2 linked regions of the Hydrogenispora ethanolica genome follow. The protein of the gene in region 2 interacts with the protein of the main gene of each other region in a pairwise test. Links are inferred from orthologs where the notes say so. Each region holds a gene or a part of one and is shown on either strand. Other genes may lie near its edges.

Region 1 (9,958 bases), on a different replicon or contig from region 2:
AACCCGAATGCCGGAATGGTAATCGCCGGATTGGCTGAAGACAAAGAATTGTCAAAGGCGCTAACGGAAGCCTTGGACCAAGTCGCTTCAGAGTATCTGAACGCAATATCCAAGAATCCTCCATTTCATTCAGCACACGAAGGTTACGCGGTCCTCCGCGAAGAGTTGGACGAGCTATGGGATGAGGTTAAGAAGAACGAAAGAACCCGGGACTATGACAAGATGCTTGAAGAAGCAACCCAGGTTACAGCCATGGGATTACGATTCATGATTGATGTAATTTTGAGCAAAAAGAAAGCTGGTTGATGAAGTTGCCTACTCAGTCAATCTCTCTACCGTGGGAGCCATCCTGCGAAAAATGCCAAAAGTTTGATCGGTGCAATTGGCTGTTTGAAAAAGCGCCGGAATCAACTGATTGCCAATACGATCCGAGCGCGTTTGAAGAGAAGATCGAAACAGAAAACCAGGATTATATCGTCTGCCCATGCTGCGGGGAGCTGGCATGGCCCGATCGTGCAAATGCGGACGGCCCCATTGAATGTTACGGTTGCGGCAGTATTTTTGAATGTTTTCAAGATGAGGATAAGTATACAACCCTCCTGATTGCCGACCCCAAAGACAAATGGCGCCATGAAGAATACGCCCGGATTATGGCTGAACAAAAGAAAGTAGCGTGAGGAGGAATTCCGATGAAACTGATTTGCAACCAAGGCGAGCTAAGCGAAGTCCTATCCATTGTTTCCCGGGCCGCATCGGGCCGGACCTATCCGATCTTGGAGAGCATCCTGATTGATGCTACCGGCTCCGAAGTCACTTGTTCGGCCACGAATATGGAGTTAGCGATCAAAATGTCAGTTCCCCAAATTGAAGTCCTCGATTCCGGAAGCATTCTGGTTTCCGGAAAAATCCTGACCGATATTGTCCGGAAACTTCCGGCCGGGAAAGTGGAGATCGCGACTACTGATTCCGGCGCCATGATCAAAAGCGGGAAATCCAAATTTAATCTGCCGGTTATCCCGGCCGACCAATTTATTCAACTCAAAGAACCGAGCGGGGCTCAATTCTTCGTGAACGCCGACGAATTGAAAACAGCGATCAAACAAACCATATTTGCCACCGTCGCCGACGATCCCCGCCCGTTCATCAGCTCGGCCCTGTTTGAAACCACGGCCGACAAATTGACCATCGTTGCAACCGATGTTAACCGGCTGGCCGTCCGGGAGGTTCCGATATCAGGCGGCCCGGAATTGACCTTTTTATTGTCCGCAAAGTCCCTAAAGGAACTCATGGGGATCATCCGGGGACAAATCGCGCTCTCGGTGGATTCAAACCAGTTTTTCGTCATGGCTGAAGGACTCACGGTTAGCTGCCAACTGGTGAATGCTCAGTATCCCAAATACCGCCAGGTGATTCCGAAAGAGTCCTCCGGCAAAGTGATGATGGAACGCCGGGAGTTCATTCGTTCCCTGGAGCGGACCAGCCTGATATCGGATTCGGCGAAGTTCGAAATCACCGCGGATCGGATGTTCATATCCTCCCGGGAATCCGATCGCGGAGAGTTCCGGGAAGAAGTGGAGGTCCAAAAGTCTGGACAGGATTACGTAAGCGGGTTCAATACCAAGTTTCTGCTGGAGTTTGCGAAAGCCGTCGATGCCAAGGAGATTGAGATGAGCTATAGCGATCCATTGCGTCCGGCGCTGCTGAAAGCTGGGAACGATGACTATTTCAACGTCGTGATGCCGATGAAACTTTAGCGGAGGTGACGACGATGGTCTGCCCAGCCTGTCAACACGAGATGAAACAGGTCGAAATCAGCCCAAGGGGAAAGCCGGTCTTTGCCTGTGTTAATCCGGATTGTAAGTGCTTTATCGATGTGAAAAAGTGGGGATATGAGAAATGAAAAGCTGGAAGCACAACGAACTCGCCGAAGACTTAGGAAATGTCAAGCAAACCAACTTTCTAGACATCCCACTGGGCAGCGTGACCATGGAGTTCAACACCCAACGGGCGGATGTTCTAGAGGTTAAACCCTCATATACCCGGTTTTGTGTATCCATTTATGAGGTAAAAATCTCCCGGGCCGATTTTCAGAGCGACGTTCGCAGTGGAAAATGGCGCGGCTATCTCGATCATTGCCATAGATTCTACTTTGCGGTCCCAGCCGGTATGGTTGAGAAACAAGAGGTTCCCCCAGAGGCCGGACTCATTGTTCGGGGCGAAACCGGATGGTCAACTCTAAAAGCGGCGAAACCCCGCAACATAGAAATACCCTATACAACCTTGTTAAGTCTCATCTTTGCCAGGCAACGGATAAACCATTCCGGCCTTGCCCGAGAACGGCTCTATAAATTGGAACGGTACAATCAGACAAAGAGTTTTTACAAAGCCCTTGGGCAACGCCTGGGGGACGCCTTGCGAAATAAAGATGAATACGAGATGGCGAAAAGCAATTTCGAACGCCATACTGAGCGGGTCCATGAACTCATCCGAGAAGGATTAGGCGAAAACCACTATTGGCCGGAATGGGAACTACGGAATTTAGTCAGACAGATTAAGGAAAAGGCTAAAGCATCTTGAGAAAGGAGTGGTTGAATTGGAATTCACGGATATGCTTAATACTTTTGACCCGGAAATTCAGCAACATATGCTTGGACTATTCTTTCGAGACATGCTGATTTATAAAGCTAAACTTCAAAAATGCGAATCACCAATTGAAAAACTGTTTGCTTTGTATTTCCTATACGGGGAACGCGAGCAAGGCTTTGGAGATTCCGCCATGGTTTTAATCGAACCTCAATATGAAATTCACCTAAACAGCACGACATATCGAGTTGATTTTTTAATCTCCGTGCAGATTTCGGGACAATTTGTTAGGCTTATCGTCGAGTGCGATGGTCATGATTTTCATGAGCGGACCAAAGCACAAGCCCGGTACGATCGGCGCCGCGAACGAAGGTTGAAGGCTTCCGGCTATGAAGTGATCCGGTTTACCGGGTCCGAAATTGTAGCTGACCCATATAAGTGTGTCACGGAAACCATGGAGTTGATGAAACAGATGGCTTTGAACAATACGGCGAAGTGCATAAACCAGTAAAAAAAAGCGGGGATGGGGACATGCCAAATCGAACGATTAAAGAAAGCATTTGCACCAGTGACACCATTGACCAATTGTCGGCCGAGGAAGAAAGGCTATTTACCCGCCTCATCGTCAACTGCGAAGATTACGGGCGAATGGAAGCGAGATCCGAGATTGTCAGGGCGAAATGTTTCCCATTAAAGGTGGATCAAATCAGTATCCCCGATATTGAGACATGGCTGAAAAAGTTGGTCGAAGTCGGATTAATCGTTATTTACGAAAATCACAGCAAGAAATATCTTCAATTCGTCAATTGGGAAGCCCATCAAACCATTCGGGCATTGAAAAGTAAATATCCCGCACCTGATGACGAAGGAAGTAACATTCTTTCATTTGAAAACAGTTGCATTCAGATGAATTCAGATGTTTCCGGTCAAGTACAAACCTGTTCGGCTACGTTAAACGAAAGATCGAAAGATCGTAAAGATCGAAAAGATCGAGATCCGGAAACAGCTGAAAAAGCAATAGACCAAAAAGTCCAGTATGCGGATTATGTTTGGCTTACCGAGGGCGAACACAAAAAGTTGACCATGCGTTACGGAGAACCGATCGTAAAGCTTTTAATCGAGGAGCTGGACAACTACAAAGGGGCTTACCCGAAGAAGCGCAAGTATGAGAGCGATTATCGGGCGATCCTCAGCTGGGTCGTTGAAAAAGTGATGCGAAAGACCGGATTACCACAAAACAAGTCCGAACCGAGCGATAGGACGAAGAAAACCCTTGAAAATCTTGTGAAGGAAGGTCAGGCGATATGAGTTACATACCACCCCAGAACATCGAGGCCGAACAGTCACTATTGGGAAGTTGCTTGCTCTTAGGGCAAAAGGCAGTCGATGAAGCCAGTCTGATTATCACCGAGGCCGATTTTTACCGGGAAACCCATCGGATGATCTGGGAGGTCATTCAGCGATTATCGACGCAAAATATCCCTATCGACATTATCTCGGTCTCAGAAGCATTTGGGAACCGGCTTGGCAAAATAGGCGGCCGACAGTATCTGCTGCAGTTGGCGAATGCTACACCGACACTATCAAACATCCCCATTTACGCGGGGATTATTAAAAGCAAAAGCCTGGCCCGGCTTAAAATTGCCGAATGCCAAGAGACTATTAAGCAGCTGGTAAACGAAGAAGACCCAACGGAGATCATCTCCAAATCCATGCTTTCGGACATGCGGATCCTTAACCAGGGGAAGAAAGATTCCATTGAGCGGGTATCGGATCGATTGTTCGAGGTTTACGACAAAATCGGCGAAAGCAAAGGTAAAAATGGTATTACTGGGGTTCCTACCGGATACCCGGATTTGGACCGGATCGGCGGCGGATTGCAGGTTGGAATGATTGTTCTAGCGGCCCGGCCCAGCATGGGCAAGACCACTTTCGCTATGAATATCGCCCGTAATGTGGCGTTGGCCGGGAATAAGGCCCTCATTTTTAGCCTGGAAATGACTAAGGAACAGCTCATCCGAAAATTCTTAGCCATGGAATCCGGCTTGAATTCAAAGCTATTTAATAATGCCGGAGAAATCCAGGAAGAGCAATGGAAGCAATTGGCCAGGGGATTAAATTCATTGCAGGAAGCCGGGATCTTCATCGACGATACGAGCGGGGTAAAGGCCAGCCAAATACTCATCAAGGCGCGTCGTTTTAAATCACTCAATCCCGATCTTGGATTGATCGTCATTGACTATATGGGGCTCATTGCTCCGGAATCGAATAAGGGGAACACCAACGAAAAGATAGGCGAGATATCGAAGATTATCAAAACCATGTCGAAAGAGCTGAATTTACCGGTTTTGATTTTGGCTCAATTAAACCGGGGAGTTGAAACTAGGGACGATAAAATACCAACATTGGCCGATCTGCGTGACTCTGGAAATATCGAGCAGGACGCAGATGCCGTGATGTTTCTTTATCGGGAAGATTATTACAACAATCCGGAAGAAGGAGCGCCGGATCCGTCCGAAACTTTTGTGATCATGAGAAAGAACAGACTGGACGGTGGGATTGGGGCAGCGAAACTGATCTATTTCAAAGCGGTGCAAAGGTTTACATCCATAGCAAGACCTGACTTGAAGGAGGCGTGTTGAATTGAACCATATTGCCTTGATTGGACGCTTGACCCGGGACCCTGAGCTCCGTTATACGCCGAATGGCGTTGCCGTATCGAATTTTGACTTGGCCGTAGATCGGCCGGTACCGAACCAGCAAGGAGAGCGAGAGACGGATTTCATCCGAATTATTGCATGGAACAAGCTTGCCGAGAACGTTGCCAATTACGTCAAAAAAGGGCGACTCGTGGGGGTCGAAGGCCGGCTGCAGATTCGGAGCTATGAAACGCAGGATGGGCAGAAAAGGCGAGTGGCCGAGGTCGTGGCCAGTCAGGTCCAGTTTTTGGACAGGGGCCGGGATGATTCCGCGGCGGCCGGGAATGGGTAGGCGGGTTCGAATCACGATGAGCCTGTCGGGGTAGATCTCAATGATTTACCTTTTTAGGGACACAAGGAGGAAGCCATGAACGAAATCATCGTAGATAATTTCGCCGGCGGGGGCGGCGCCAGCACTGGCATAGAAATGGCCATTGGTCGATCCGTTGATATTGCAATCAATCACGACCCGGCGGCGATCGCCATGCATAAAGCAAACCATCCCACGACCAAACACTACTGCGAATCAGTTTGGGATGTTGACCCTGTGGAGGCGGCGGCCGGTCGACCGGTGGGTCTGGCCTGGTTTAGTCCGGATTGTAAGCATTTCAGTAAGGCCAAGGGCGGAAAACCGCGGGACAAAAACATACGAGGTTTGGCGTGGGTAGTCATTAAATGGGCAATTGCAGCATCACCCAGAGTCATAATGCTTGAAAACGTTGAAGAGTTCAAAACCTGGGGACCTCTTGACGAGAATGGCCATCCCATTGAAGACAGAAAGGGAGAGACATTCCAAGCCTTTATAGCAGTTTTGAGCACGGGGTTGAAAGATAAAGATCATCCTGCTTGGAAAGAAATTGAGGAAAGCCTCGGAAAGTATTTTGACAAGGAAAAGCTCGAAAAAGGGCTAGGATACATGGTCGACTGGAAAGAGCTTCGCGCATGTGACTATGGCGCACCGACCATTCGTAAAAGGTTTTTCTTGATTGCCAAGCGCGATGGTGGTCTTATCGTTTGGCCGAAGCAAACCCACGGCGACCCGAATAGCCCAGCGGTCAAGAGTGGCAAGTTGAAGCCATGGAAAACGGCAGCCGAGATCATCGATTGGTCGATGCCATGTCCAAGCATTTTTGACCGAAAAAAGCCCCTTGCCGAGAACACCATGAAACGGATCGCCCGGGGGATTCAGAAGTTCGTCATTGAGAATCCACGGCCATTCATTATCAAAGTCAATCATACCGGCGAGGATTTCCGTGGGCAGGAAATCAACGAACCACTGCAAACGGTGACGGCAAAAAACGGATGGGGGATTGTAAGCCCGACTCTCATACAAACCGGGTATGGGGAAAGAGAGGGGCAGGAACCGCGTGTTCCAGGGTTGGATAAACCATTAGGTACCGTCGTCGCCGGAGGAATTAAACACGCACTTGTAACACCGTTTGTTGTTGGTGCCGGAGGTCCGGAGTATATGGCGAAGCCCGCTCCGGTGGATGAACCGGTACGAACGATTGTAACTGAGAATCATCGGGCTCTTGTATCAGCATTCCTTGCCAAGCATTACGGTGGAAATTATGACGGACCGGGAGCGGATATGATTGAACCATTGCCAACGGTGACCACCGTTGATCATAATGCCGTCGTAACAAGCCATTTAATCAAAATGTACGGGACCAATACTGGATCATCTGTGACCGAACCGGTGCCGACGGTAACGGCCGGCGGGTTACATATCGGAGAGGTCCGCGCTTTTTTACTCAAATATTATAGTACAGCGACCGGCCAACCAATTGAAGAACCGCTTCATACTGTAACAACTAAAGATCGAATCGGACTCGTCACGGTCGAAGGCCAGGATTACCAAATTGTTGATATAGGGATGAGGATGCTGGAACCGCGAGAATTGTTCGCAGCTCAGAGTTTCCCCGATGATTACATCATAGATCGGGATGCGGATGGGAAGAAGTATTCCAAAGCCGCGCAGGTAGCCAGATGTGGGAACGCGGTACCGCCGAAACTTGTAAAGGCAATTGTCAGAGTCAATGTACCGGAAATGTGTATCAATAACAAGGTGGCGTGATCATGTATCAATGGCGTAAAGGAATTGCGAGTTGGGAATGTGGTAAAACGCTTTATATCTCAGTCCCATTTACCTGGTTGATGGACGAGGCCGAGAAAATGGCGGAACTGCATAAAGGGCCAGTGTTAATCGGCGGGCCCGGAAGCATGCAACCGAACCAAAAGTGTCCCGGATTTGAGCCATTACTCTTTCACAATCCAAGTGCAACTTTTACTACTCGCGGCTGCCCTAATGGATGCGGATTTTGCGCGGTCCCTAAACTCGAACCAGAATTCAAAGAGATTCCTGACTTTCGGCCGGCGCCGATTATATGCGACAACAACTTCACCGCCGCCAGTCGAAAACACCAAGAACGAGTGGTTGAAAGGCTTAAGGTGTTCACGCTGGTTGACTTTAACCAAGGCTTGGAATGTGGGAGGTTTAAGCCGGAGCTGGCTGATTTGCTTGGAAATCTTCATTGCAAAGTACGGTTCGCCTTCGATCATGTATCTTTCGAATCAAAGGTCAAAGCAGCAATTGACCTTTGCCGAAAGCGAACAACCAAGAACATCGGAATCTATGTACTCATTGGTTTCAATGACTCCCCGGCCGATGCACGTTACCGATTGGAATTGGTCCGCTCCTGGGGAATTAGGCCAAATGCAATGCGGTTTCAGCCGTTGGACGCCAAGAAAAAGAATGCCTATGTTGCGCCAGGGTGGACCGAATTAGAGCTTATGCGGATGATGAACTATTACAATAAGCTGCGGTGGCTGGAACACGTTCGATATGAAGAATTTGAATACCGAGTTGGCGAGGAGAATCAAGGCCATTTATTTGAAACGGAGGCGAGCTAAATGTTAAATCTCTATTGCACCAAATGCGGCAAGGAAATCGAGAAATGCAACTGCACTGATCTCTATGAGCGGTTTAAGAAAAAATTCTGGGGTGCGTCCATCTATGATGTGGTCATGGCTAGGGTAGCTGTAAAGGGCCGAGAGAAGGCGGCGTGAGATGCTTAAGTATGATACTCTGTTTGGTCCAATTGATAAGGTGCAGATAGCAATTGACCGGATCCGCCAGTTTGAGCCGCCGGAAGGATACTATGTGGCATTTTCAGGCGGCAAGGACTCGCAGACAGTTTACCACCTTTGCAAAGAGGCCGGCGTTAAATTTGACGCTCATTATCATCTAACGACGGTCGATCCGCCGGAATTGGTGAGGTTTATAAAACAAAATTACCCGAAAGTAGTCGTCGATAGACCGCCAACGACCATGTGGAAATTGATTGTTGATCGTAAAATTCCTCCTACTCGCATCGCGAGATATTGTTGTCAGGTACTCAAAGAAGGCGGAGGAGAGGGAAGGTTTGTTATAACAGGTGTGCGGTGGGCTGAATCAGTTAAGAGAAAAAATAATCGTGGTGTAGTTGAAATATTTGGTAATAAAACCAAGGATAAAAAGATTTTCCTTAATAGCGATAACGATGAGGTTCGGCGTGTGATTGAAACATGTGTCACTCGTGGCAAAAGAATTTTGAACCCTATCGTTGATTGGACTGATTCAGATGTTTGGGAATATTTAAACGGCAGAAAAATTGACCATTGCCAGTTATATGACCAAGGATTTAAGAGATTAGGATGTATTGGATGCCAAATGGCTCCATTTTCTCATCGTCAAGATGAATTTAAACGATGGCCCAAATATTATCAAAACTATCTTCTGACATTTGAGCGGATGCTAAAGGAGAGGGAAAGGAGAGGTCTTCCTAATGCACGGTGGAAAACCGCCCAGGATGTAATGGACTGGTGGATTTATGAAATGCCAAGAGAAGACCCAGACCAAAATTCTCTATTTACAGACTATGAAGCCAGTTAGTTGGAGATAAACAATGGCCTGCCAAATCTCATGTAATGATTGCCCAGCCCGTCATAAATGCGGTGATAAACCCCGTCCATACTTGAATGCGAAGGAAACCGAAGAGATGTTCATCATGGCCGCATTTATCGCCCGGCTAGAGGACGGGATAAAGACCGAACAAAACCCAAAGATTCACCGTGACATGGCGGTGGCCTTGAAGTTGGTCCAGCGGGCATTGGATCGGAAGGTTTGCGGGCTCTCGTTCGAACGGTTGACGGAGTACATCAAAAGGATTGGACGAAAGAAAATTGTGATGGAGGATTGAAAGATGGCCTATTTAGACGACCAGAAAATCGCTTTACTTGAAGAACTCGCGGTTGAATTCGAGAACCTCCGCGATACCGACCGGGAAGATAAAATTCAGGAGTGGCGCCAGAAGGTAGCGGAGGAGTTCGGCATTTACAAAGATGAGGCCCTACGGCACATCCGGTCAATACTGGAGGAGCGGGCGAAGAAAATAGCATGAAAGGGGGGATAGTTAATGGAAACGGTTATTCTCAAAATACTGCTGGTTATTGGAATCATAATTTGGACGGGGATTGAATTAGGAAAGGCAAATAGACAAGCGAATGAGATCATGTCGAAGTCAAGGAGAAAAATCGATGGGGAACAAGAATCATCCGAATGCAGAGATGCTGCTTGAATTGCTGGATAAATACCGGCACGGGACGATGATTATCACTTTTCAGGATGGGATCCC
Region 2 (10,365 bases):
CGGCGGATAGGGAACGAGCGTTTTCGCAAAAAGCGGATGGTGATAGATATATTCTTTTAAATGACGCCGCAACTCCAACAGTAATTTTTTTACCCGCTCCTCCACGGCCTGATCGCTCAAAATCCATAAATCGCTTTCACCAATAACCACTCTGGAACGAATTAAGTCGCCGGCGTGGTAAGCCCGATAATCCCTTTCAACGTCCGTCTTTTTTAAGTACTCCGGATCTTTATCCATTATAAGTATTCCTTAACGTGAAAATGCCGTAACACTGGCACTATCTTAAAAACTTAAAAAGTCGCCTGAATAATCTGCATGGGGCAAGCCTTTACGCATGATTCACAAACAATGCACTGTTCCTTGTCAAAAGATAACTGCCAGTCCGGAGCGGCGATAGTGAGCGCCTTGGAACGGCACACTGCCGTGCAGGCCCCGCAGTGAATACACTCGGCTTCATTCCACACGATTTCCTTCCCTATCGGCTCGACGTGAACTCCTTGAGAAATAATATACTGGATGCCCGCTTGGATATTGGCTTCGGAACCGTTGGAAAGCTCGATGACCAGTTTCCCTTCTTCTCCGGGCGTGATCTTCGCTTTTAGGATATTGATTGCCAGATCAAACTCCTTGACCAAATGGTAGGTTAACGGCACCTCTGTCAAACTGGGCGGGAATGAAAGAACGATTCTCGTTTTAGGCATGTTGGGAAGCCTCCTTGGCGTGGATCTCCAATGAATTCAGTTTGTTTTCTAACGGCAAAGCTTGAACGGGTTCCGTCAATGTAAACTGACCAAGGGTAATCCACTCTTTCAGGATAGCGGCGATCCGACGAGCTTGATAAAGTGATGACAAAGGCGCAGTAGGCACTGATTTTCCCTGAACGGTGACTCTTCCGGAGCGCAACTGTTCATAACTTACCAGGCCATAGTTGGGTTTACTGCGTTCCGGGACACTATAGTCGACAATCGTCGTCTGAATCTCCCGGTTGGAAATGGCGGTAAAACGCAACATTTCCTCATCCAAAATCGGTATGGGAATCCCCACGCCGACGTACATCGTGACTCCGTAACGATCAAATAGAGCAGCCCGTAAAAAATCGCGTTTCATCTCTTTCAGGTTCCCGATCAACGCCAATGTCCCGGCGCTAGAAAGCGGCACGCCGTTTTCGGCCCTTTTTTGCAGCGGATTGTGTTGCGTTCCTTCCCATGCTACGTACCCAACCGTTCCGCCTAAAAAGATGCGGGTGCCGATTCCAATCGTTCGATAGTACGGATCATTTAGTAATGGGCTGAGTTCGCCGGATGTAGAATAAGTAACATTGCCGAAATTCGGCAGCAAAGTTCCCATGTAGGTATAGATGGTCTTAGAAGACGAATTCACTGCCGCCGCATAGTTTTGATAGACATTCCGCGGATTAAATAAATAAGCTTGATTCAGGTCTTGCAAGGTAATATAGGTATGAATCTCTTTGCGCGGATAGCAGTCCGTCCCGTAGGATAACGCTTTTAACTCCACCTGTTTCCCGCTGATTAAGTCTTCAATGACATGAGCACCGCCATATTGAAAGCCTTGAGTCTCCGATAGTTCGGTGGCGCCGATATAGGCATCGACCGCGGCGACTCCCGCATAAGCCGGTACATTATTGAGCGATACCTTGCTCATGCGAATGGGCGGATCCGAATGGCCAAAATTTAAAAAAGCCCCGGAAGAACACATCGGGCCAAATGTGGCTGTTGTCACAACATCGATTTCCGCTGCGGCCTTCTGATAACCCTTCTCCTGAACCAGATCGATGATCTCTTCAGCCGTAACGACTACGGCCTTTCCCTGCTTAATCTTTTCATTAATCTCCGCATAACTTTTCACACGGCGACACCTCCAAGTTGCATAAAATAAAAAAGCCTCAATAAAGAGGCATAAAAGCGAATAACCTCTCATCTGCCAGGATTCCCTGCTGGATTTGGCACCAGTTCGCTCTCACACGAAGGTTGCCGAGGTCTCATCGGGCCAGTCCCTCCACCTCTCTTGATGAGGATATGAATGAATCTAATTTAATAGTATATTATTTTGATCAAGAATCGTCAAGGATTTAAATAAAATTATTTATTTTGACTTTTTTGCCGAAAATGTTCCCTATGGCATTCGCGGGCTTACTTTGATAACCGGTACTCCTGAAACTGTTTGTCAAAATCAATCCGGACGGGTACCTGAGCCCGAAATCGAGTTAAAAATAAAATTCCGGAGGCAATGAGACAAATGAGGCAAATCATGAAATAAAAAGATGCGGGTTGGCTTTTCATTTGATTACCCTTCTCTCTACCGCGATTATCATTTCAACCGGTTCGCTCCGAAACTTCTTGAAAGTTGGCGCTTCAAAATTAAAAATGAAATCATAACTTTATTGAGCGGGGTTTAATGAAATGTTATAATTTTTACAGTTTCATATTTTATCATACCGGGACGGTGATTTCATGAAGTATTTAGTAATCCTGGGCGATGGCATGGCGGACTATCCGGTTCCCGAATTAAACGGTCAGACGCCTTTGGAAGTTAGTCATAAACCCCAGATGGATTTTTTGGCAAAGCACGGCACAGTCGGTTTGGCGAGGACCGTCCCAACGGGGATGCCCCCCGGAAGCGATGTGGCCAATTTGGCGGTAATGGGTTATAATCCCCAAATTTATTATACCGGACGTTCTCCGTTGGAGGCGGTCAGCATCGGAGTCGATCTCAGCCCGTCCGACGTGGCCTTCCGCTGTAATCTCGTGACCTTGTCGGAGGATGCCGATTATTCCGCCAAAACAATGGTTGACTACAGTTCCGATGAGATTTCCACTGAGGAGGCCGCTGTATTAATTCAGGATATCGGAGCCCAGCTTGGCAACGATCAGATCCACTTTTATCCCGGAATCAGCTACCGTCATTTGATGGTGTGGCACGGGGGCCCCACCGCTTCCCGCTTGACCCCGCCCCATGACATTTCGGACCGCCCGATTCATGACCACTTGCCGAAAGGCGACGGCGCCGCGCAATTATTGGAATTCATGGTACAAAGCGCCGACATCCTCAAAAACCATCCCGTCAATCTCCGGAGAATCCAGCGCGGATTGCGGCCGGCAACCTCCATTTGGCTCTGGGGCCAAGGCACCAAACCGAATATTTCCAGTTTTCATGAAAAGTATCAGCTGCATGGTTCGGTAATTTCGGCGGTGGATCTGGCGAAGGGCTTGGGTATTTGCGCCGGATTAAACGTGATTGAAGTACCCGGAGCCACCGGGAATGTCCACACCAACTATAAAGGCAAAGCCGAGGCGGCGCTGGCCGCTTTTGCCGCAGGACAGGATTTTGTCTATCTTCATGTTGAAGCGCCGGATGAGGCCGGGCACCGTGGTGAAGTCGAAAATAAAGTAAAAGCCATTGAAAAAATCGACGGCGAGATTCTCGGTCCGATTTTGGAACGGCTGCCGGAGTTGACCCCGGATTATAAGATTATGCTGTTACCCGATCATCCCACGCCGCTCAGTTTAAAGACCCATGTCGCCGATCCGGTCCCCTTTGTCATTTATCAGTCCACCCAAACGAGTCCGGGTCATTCAACGGCTTGCTTTACGGAAAAATCGGCTGCCGTCACCGGACTGTTCATTGAAGAAGGTTTCCGACTGATGGATCGCTTTATTTTGGGGTAATGCATCAAAGAAACGACTCTCCTGTCGTTCAAGATCGATCTTGACTCCTCAAGATCGATCTTTTATTGTTCAAGAACGATCTTTTATTGTTCAAGAACGATCTTGGATAGCTCAAGATCGTTCTTCAGTCACTCCAGATCGATCTTTAGTGATCCCCAATCGTTCTTGGATGACCCAAGAACGATCTTTGGTTGCTCAACAACGATCTTGGATAACTCAAGATCATTCTTGAGTCACTCAAGTTCCATCTTTGATAGCTCAAGATCGACCTTGGAGGATGAATTGTTTGTCAATTCATTTCCAAGAGTCTGCAAGTATTTCCAAAAGAAGGTCTAGCTCTTGTGTAAGCGGCAGAGAAAGAAACCGTCTCCCCCACCCGACGCAGGCAGGACATTTGCCCAGGGAGTCGAGGAGTCTTCGAGGTGATCCCCCAATTGAGCGGGCAGATACTCCCGCCACGGAACGGGCCGGAATTCCGGATGCGCCTGGCAGAACCAGCGAATCTGCTCTTGGTTTTCCTCCGGTTCCAAGGTGCAGGTGCTATAAACGATCCGGCCGCCGGACTTCAACAATTGCGCCGCATGGTCTAGAATTTCCCGTTGAATCCGGACCAATTCGGCGCTATCTTCCGCTTGCCGGCGGTAACGCGCGTCCACCCTGCGCCGCAATACACCCGTTCCGGAACAGGGAGCATCGACCAGAATCGCGTCGACGGGCACATCAGAGGGCGGTTGAAAACTGCGGGCATCGGCCAAGCGCGGCTCGATAATCTTCAATCCTAACCGGGCGGCGTTTTCGGCAATCAGGCCGACTTTATGAGGATGGTCGTCAATACTGTAAATCGTGCCGCAATTATTCATCAATTCGGCTAAATGAGTACTTTTCCCCCCGGGTGCCGCACACAGGTCAACGACCGTCGCGCCGGGCGCCGGCTGCAACAAATGGGCCACCAACATGGAACTCTCATCCTGCACAAAGAGTTTGCCGTTTCGAAAGGCGGGAAGTTCTTCCAATGGCATGGGCAGGGATTGGAGGATTAACGCTTCGTCTAATAGGTTACCTTGGGTGAACATCACTCCTGCTTCGGCCAATTCATGCCGGATAGCGGCGAGCGACGTACATAGGCGATTGATCCGGACCGTTAACGGCGGTTTCTCATTATCGATGGCCATCAGCCGCTCGGCTAATTCAAATCCGTAGCGCTTCAGCCAACGTTCCGCCAGCCATGCCGGGTGGGAATAGGTAACGGACAGAAACTCCACCGGTTGGGAATCGCGATCGGGGAAAGGGATCTGCTTGCGGTTTCTCAGAAAATTACGGAGAACCGCGTTGACCAGTCCCGCCAAACCGGAATAGCGGGAATTCTTGATTTGGTCCACAGCGGCGTGGCAAACCGCTCTTTCCGGTATTTCCGGAAGAAATAGCAGTTGGTAGAGGGCCAGACGAAGCGTATCCTTGACGGGAACTTTCAACGATTGTAAAGGACGGCTTAAAAGCCGTCCGAGGATGAAATCAATCTGAAGCAGATTGCGCAAGGTACCGTATACCAGTTCGGTGCAGAAAGCCCGCTCTCTCTGTTCGACCTGGGGATTGCTGGCTAAAATATCATGCAGCGCCAAATTAACGTAGGATTCATTCTGTTCTACCCGGTCCAAAACCATCCGCGCCAAAAGGCGTCCGGAACTAATCATCACGCCGGCCTCTAAGGAAAAGCATTCGTAAAAGTTGTAAAACCGCCATGGAAGCTGCCGCGAGATACGTCATGGCCGCGGCACTGAGTACTTTTTTGGCGCCGCCCACCTCGTCGCCGCGCATCAAAAAGCCTCCGTCCGCCAGCATCGCCAGGCCGCGGTTACTGGCGTTGAACTCCACCGGCAAAGTCACCAGGGTAAAGAATACAAAGAAACTAAACAGGATAATGCCCAAATCGATTAAGAACGTGTTCCCTCCGAATAAGAACCCGAGAAAGAACAGGATGTATCCCAGATTGGAACCAAAATTGGCAATGGGAAAAATGCTATTCCGCAAGGCGAGGGGCGCATAAGCGCGGGCGTGCTGCAAGGCATGGCCGGTTTCATGAGCGGCCACACCGAGCGAAGCCAATGAACGCCCGTGATAAACTTCGGGAGAAAGCCGCAGCACCCTAGAACGCGGATCATAATGATCGGATAAAGTTCCGGGAGTCAATTCCACCGGAATATCCGCCAAATTATTGTTATTTAACAACTCCCGGGCCACTTGAGCGCCGGTCATCCCCGAAGCCGCCGGCACATCAAGATATTTGTTGAAGGTGGATTGCACCTTAAATTGGGCATAGAATGTAAAAATGACAGCGGGGATTAACAAAAGAAAAGTCGGATCGTAAAAAAACGGCATTTCCCTTCCCTCCTAAGCTATAATGTAATCTTTTTTCCCAAAAATCATTCCTGGTTTTAGCCGTCGGCCGTTGGCGAAATCGTTGGCAGACATTACTTTCTTCCCGAGCGGTTGGACCTTGGTTAGACACAATGAGGTTGTATCGCCTGTGGCAACCACAATTCCTTCCTTCGAGATCTGCAGAATTTCCCCAGGTTTCACTGGTTCACTCGCCGCATGAAACTCTTGAGGAACCGCCGCTATAATTTTTAAACGTTCCTGATTCAAAAAGGTTTCCGCTCCGGGAGACGGTGCGAATACCCGGATTCCATTATAGATGGATTTGCCCGGGCATGTCCAATCGATCTTTTCCAAATCGGATTTTATTTTCGGCGCTAAAGTGGCCAAAGTACTGTCTTGAGGAATGCGGGGCGCAATGCCGGCCGAGACATCCTGCAAGGTCTTCACCAACAGCTCTCCGCCTAATCTTGCCATTCTTTGATAGAGGCTGGTGAAATTTTCGTCGGGAGCGATTGCTAACGTTTCTTGATAGATAATGTCCCCCGTATCCCAACCCTGATCCATATACATCGTAGTAATGCCGGTACTGGCATCGCCGTTGAGAATGCTCCATTGAATCGGAGCGGCTCCACGGTATTTCGGCAACAATGAACCATGTACATTAATGCAGCCAAATCTCGGTCCAAACAAAATGGCGTCCGGTATTTTTTGGCCGAAAGCCACGACTACCACTACATCGGGGTTTATTTGCTCAAAAGTCTCCATAAACTCGGCATCCGCCACTCGCGAAGGCTGCCAAAGCGGCAAACCGGCTTGAATCGAGACCAGCTTCACTTCCGACGGTTGTAAAGTCATCCCTCTACCCTTCGGTCGATCGGGTTGGGTTACCACTCCGGCAATGTCAAAAGAGCCGGAGTGGAGTAGCGCTTCGAGACTGGCGGCGGCGAAGGCCGGAGTTCCCATGAATAAAACGCGCATCACTTATTTTTTCTCCTCTTGAAGGTAATCAATGAACAGGATCCCGTCCAGGTGATCAATCTCATGTTGAAAAGCCCGGGCCAATAGTTCGCTTCCTTCCAGTTGAATCGGCTTTCCGTCCAGGTTGATGGCGGACACCGTCGCCTTGGCGGCGCGGGTAATATATTCATTCCGGCCGGGAATGGAAAGGCAGCCCTCGACATCTTTGATTTCGCCTTCCGTATGGGTGATCTCCGGATTAATGAGCACAATCGAACCTTCGCCCACGTCAATCACGACAATCCGTTCGGAGACGCCCACTTGCGGCGCAGCCAATCCTACCCCGTTGGCATGGTGCATCGTCTCCAGCATGTCTTTGACGAGTTCCCGAAGCTTTTTGGTGATTTTCTGCACCGGTTTGGCTTTTTGCCGCAGAATGGGATCGCCCTCGGTTAAAATCTTTAAAATGGCCAAATATTAACACCTCAGTCTCTATTATATGATGGAATAAGGATTCCGGTCGCGATAAATCCGTACCTCCGGAGATTTCCGGCCCGCAAAATCATCCCAGGCTTTTTTGACAATCCGCTCCAGCAGCGACGGTTCAGCGCTCTTCACCAAAATCTGCCAGCGATAGTTGTCTTGAATTTTGGGTATCAGCGCCGGCGCCGGTCCCAGCAGTTCAACTGCATTCAAAGCGGCCGCCTCCGGCACTCGCTGTTGCAGCTGTCCCTGGAGCAAGCGGTAAAACTCAGCCGCGGCGGCACTGACAGTCTCGGAACGGAGCCCCGTAAACCCGATTTTGACTAACTCCGCAAAGGGTGGAAAGCGCAATTCCTGGCGGCAGGCAATCTCGCGTTCATAAAATCCAAGATAATTATGACTGCGGGCATTCTGCAACGAATAATGTTCCTGATTATAAGATTGAAAAATAACGTGGCCGGGCTGGCTTCCCCGGCCCGCCCTTCCCGCTACTTGGGTCAATAATTGAAAAGTACGCTCCGCCGCTCGAAAATCCGGAATATTCAACGTCGAATCGGCGGAAATGACACCCACCAGCGTCACCCGGGGCAGGTCGAAACCTTTGGCGATCATCTGAGTGCCCAGCAAAATATCGACCGAGCCATCCGTCAGCTTGTGATAGATTTCATAGTGAGCCCCTTTCCGGGATGTTGAATCCACATCCATTCGGATAATGCCTGCCTCCGGAAAACAAAGGCCCAGTTCTTCCTCTAACTTTTGCGTGCCGTTTCCGAAATAACGGATGCGGCTGCTTTGACAATGGGGACAGGTTTCGGGAATCGCCATCCGGTAATCACAGTAATGGCAACGGAGAAACCGTTCGTTCTGATGGTAGGTCAAAGAAACGTCGCAGGACGGGCAACGCAGCGCCTGGCCGCAATCCCGGCACAATACAAAAGTAGCATACCCACGACGGTTCAATAATAAAATGACTTGTTCTTTACGGTCAAGCGTTTTTTGAATCGACTCCCGTAAAAGCCGGCTCAGAATATTTTTATTGCCGGAGCGAAGTTCCTCCCGCATATCAACCATGGTGACTTCGGGCAAATGCCGCTGGTTGTAGCGCTGTTCCAAATGGAGGTAGCCATACCGTCCAGTCTGGGCCAGATAAAAAGCTTCCACCGCCGGAGTCGCGCTTCCAAAAACGGCTTTCGCGCCGGTCATTTCCGCCAATTTCTCAACCACCCAGCGAGTATGATAGCGCGGAGTGTCTTCCTGCTTATAGGAGGACTCATGTTCCTCATCCACAATAATCAAGCCCAAGTTGGTAAAAGGAGCAAAAACCGCGGATCTAGCGCCCAGTACGAAACGGGCCGTTCCATTCCGAATCTTGAACCATTGATCGTAGCGTTCGCCGTCGGACATATTGCTGTGGAGTAAAGCGACTTCTTTACCAAAGCAACGTTTGGCCCGTTCCAGAGTCTGTGGCGTCAAGGATATCTCCGGCACCAGATACAAGACCTGAAACCCTTCACGGATCCGGTCCAGGGCCGCCTCGAAATACACTTCGGTTTTGCCACTGCCGGTAATGCCATGTAATAAGAGACACCGTTGGGAACCGGGATCAAGAATTACTTCCAGCGCTCGCTGTTGCTGCTCGGTCAGAGTAATCTGCCGGGCAGCGGCGGTTTCCGTCAATCCCACCGGAATCCGCTCCTGAGTGGTTTCGCAAGCGGTTAATTTTGCTTCCCGGCAAAGCCGGTCCAGCACGGAAGAACTGACTTCGGCCGCAGCGCAAAGCTGGCTACGGGTCAGGCCCGGGGGATGCAATGTAAGACTAGTTTGAATCCGCTTAGCGGGAGCACTTTCCCCTTCGAAACAAGCCCCAGGAGCCAGTTGCAGCAGTCGGATTTTTTTGGGAGCGACTTTGGGCTCCGTAAGCTCACTGGTTGGCAACAGAATATGCTGCGCCAGCAAGTAATCCCAGACTTTCGGCAAGTGACTGAGTTTTTTCTGCCAACCCTCAGCGGTCCAATTCGCTTTGGCGCCGGCCGCCAATAATTGTAGCGTTTCTGTGACCGCCGGAACCGGGAAAAGCGTCGCCAATTGTTGCTCCAAGCGAGGAAGAAGCTCCGGTTGAACCCGGTAATAGCGTTTTTTGCGAAAGTTAATCCCCGGCGGCAGGCAGCATTTGATCACATCGACCCGGCTACAGAAGTAATACTCCGCCAATTGATTGATTAAGCGATATTGGACTGCGTTTATCAATGGCGTTTTATCGAGCAGTTCATGGATTGTTTTGACGTGAGCGCATTCCGGCTCTTCAACCAACTGCCAGACGTAACCCATATTTAAACGGTTTTGAAAGGGAACCAAAACCCGAGCCCCAACTTTCACAATCGGAGCCATGCTTTCGGGGACCTCATAATCGAACAAACGGTCCAGTTGCTGGGCTTGAGTCGCGATCAAAATTTTTGCGATCATGGGCTTGGATGCGAGCCGGCTTTTGAACGATAGGAGACGAGATAATCCAGGATCTGGTCTGCCAATACCGTCTTGGGCTGCTCCGGCAGCTCAACCGTTTCATGCTTGGTATAGATAGTGATCCGGTTATTGACGGCTCCCATGCCCAGGCCCGGAATGTTCACCAGATTGCCGACAATGATGTCCAGGTTTTTCCGGGTCAATTTTGTTAAGGCGTTTTCGCGGAGATTTTGAGTTTCAGCAGCAAAGCCCAACAAAATTTGACCGGGGAATTTTCTTTTGCCCAACTCGGCAAGGATATCCGGGTTCAACACCAATTGAACGGAGAGTCCATCGGAACTTTTCTTTATCTTCTGCTCAAAACTGGTTTGCGGGCGATAATCGGCCGGGGCCGCCGCTT

The links.
Region 1: the proteins of priA (region 2) and EDC14_RS05190 interact in binary tests that used the Escherichia coli proteins (3 or more experiments, as listed by UniProt). The link is inferred for Hydrogenispora ethanolica from one-to-one orthologs.

Annotation. Positions count from the first base shown.
Region 1 is NZ_SLUN01000004.1:139,038-148,995, forward strand. Bases 4,183-6,900 are described here. They hold EDC14_RS05190 (single-stranded DNA-binding protein), read left to right. Parts: upstream 4,183-5,226; coding sequence 5,227-5,574; downstream 5,575-6,900. Other genes in these bases: dnaB (replicative DNA helicase), read left to right, coding at 4,183-5,225; EDC14_RS05195 (DNA cytosine methyltransferase), read left to right, coding at 5,650-6,900. Also shown: EDC14_RS05155 (hypothetical protein), read left to right, coding at 1-306; EDC14_RS05160 (hypothetical protein), read left to right, coding at 306-677; dnaN (DNA polymerase III subunit beta), read left to right, coding at 690-1,754; EDC14_RS05170 (MmcB family DNA repair protein), read left to right, coding at 1,897-2,577; EDC14_RS05175 (DUF559 domain-containing protein), read left to right, coding at 2,594-3,094; EDC14_RS05180 (hypothetical protein), read left to right, coding at 3,115-3,891; more of dnaB, read left to right, coding at 3,888-4,182; more of EDC14_RS05195, read left to right, coding at 6,901-7,359; EDC14_RS05200 (radical SAM protein), read left to right, coding at 7,362-8,195; EDC14_RS26635 (hypothetical protein), read left to right, coding at 8,196-8,351; EDC14_RS05205 (phosphoadenosine phosphosulfate reductase family protein), read left to right, coding at 8,353-9,216; EDC14_RS05210 (hypothetical protein), read left to right, coding at 9,332-9,523; EDC14_RS05215 (hypothetical protein), read left to right, coding at 9,527-9,724; EDC14_RS05220 (hypothetical protein), read left to right, coding at 9,861-9,958. UniProt on the Escherichia coli protein: Plays an important role in DNA replication, recombination and repair. Binds to ssDNA and to an array of partner proteins to recruit them to their sites of action during DNA metabolism. Acts as a sliding platform that migrates on DNA via reptation.
Region 2 is NZ_SLUN01000022.1:10,715-21,079, forward strand. The notes cover bases 7,241-10,365. They hold priA (primosomal protein N'), read right to left. Parts: upstream 9,966-10,365; coding sequence 7,515-9,965; downstream 7,241-7,514. Other genes in these bases: def (peptide deformylase), read right to left, coding at 7,241-7,493; coaBC (bifunctional phosphopantothenoylcysteine decarboxylase/phosphopantothenate--cysteine ligase CoaBC), read right to left, coding at 9,962-10,365. Outside these bases: EDC14_RS16615 (UPF0280 family protein), read right to left, coding at 1-237; EDC14_RS16620 (NIL domain-containing protein), read right to left, coding at 291-701; EDC14_RS16625 (homocysteine biosynthesis protein), read right to left, coding at 694-1,866; EDC14_RS16630 (cofactor-independent phosphoglycerate mutase), read left to right, coding at 2,472-3,686; 16S rRNA (cytosine(967)-C(5))-methyltransferase RsmB, read right to left, coding at 4,019-5,377; EDC14_RS16640 (zinc metallopeptidase), read right to left, coding at 5,370-6,062; fmt (methionyl-tRNA formyltransferase), read right to left, coding at 6,075-7,040; more of def, read right to left, coding at 7,044-7,240.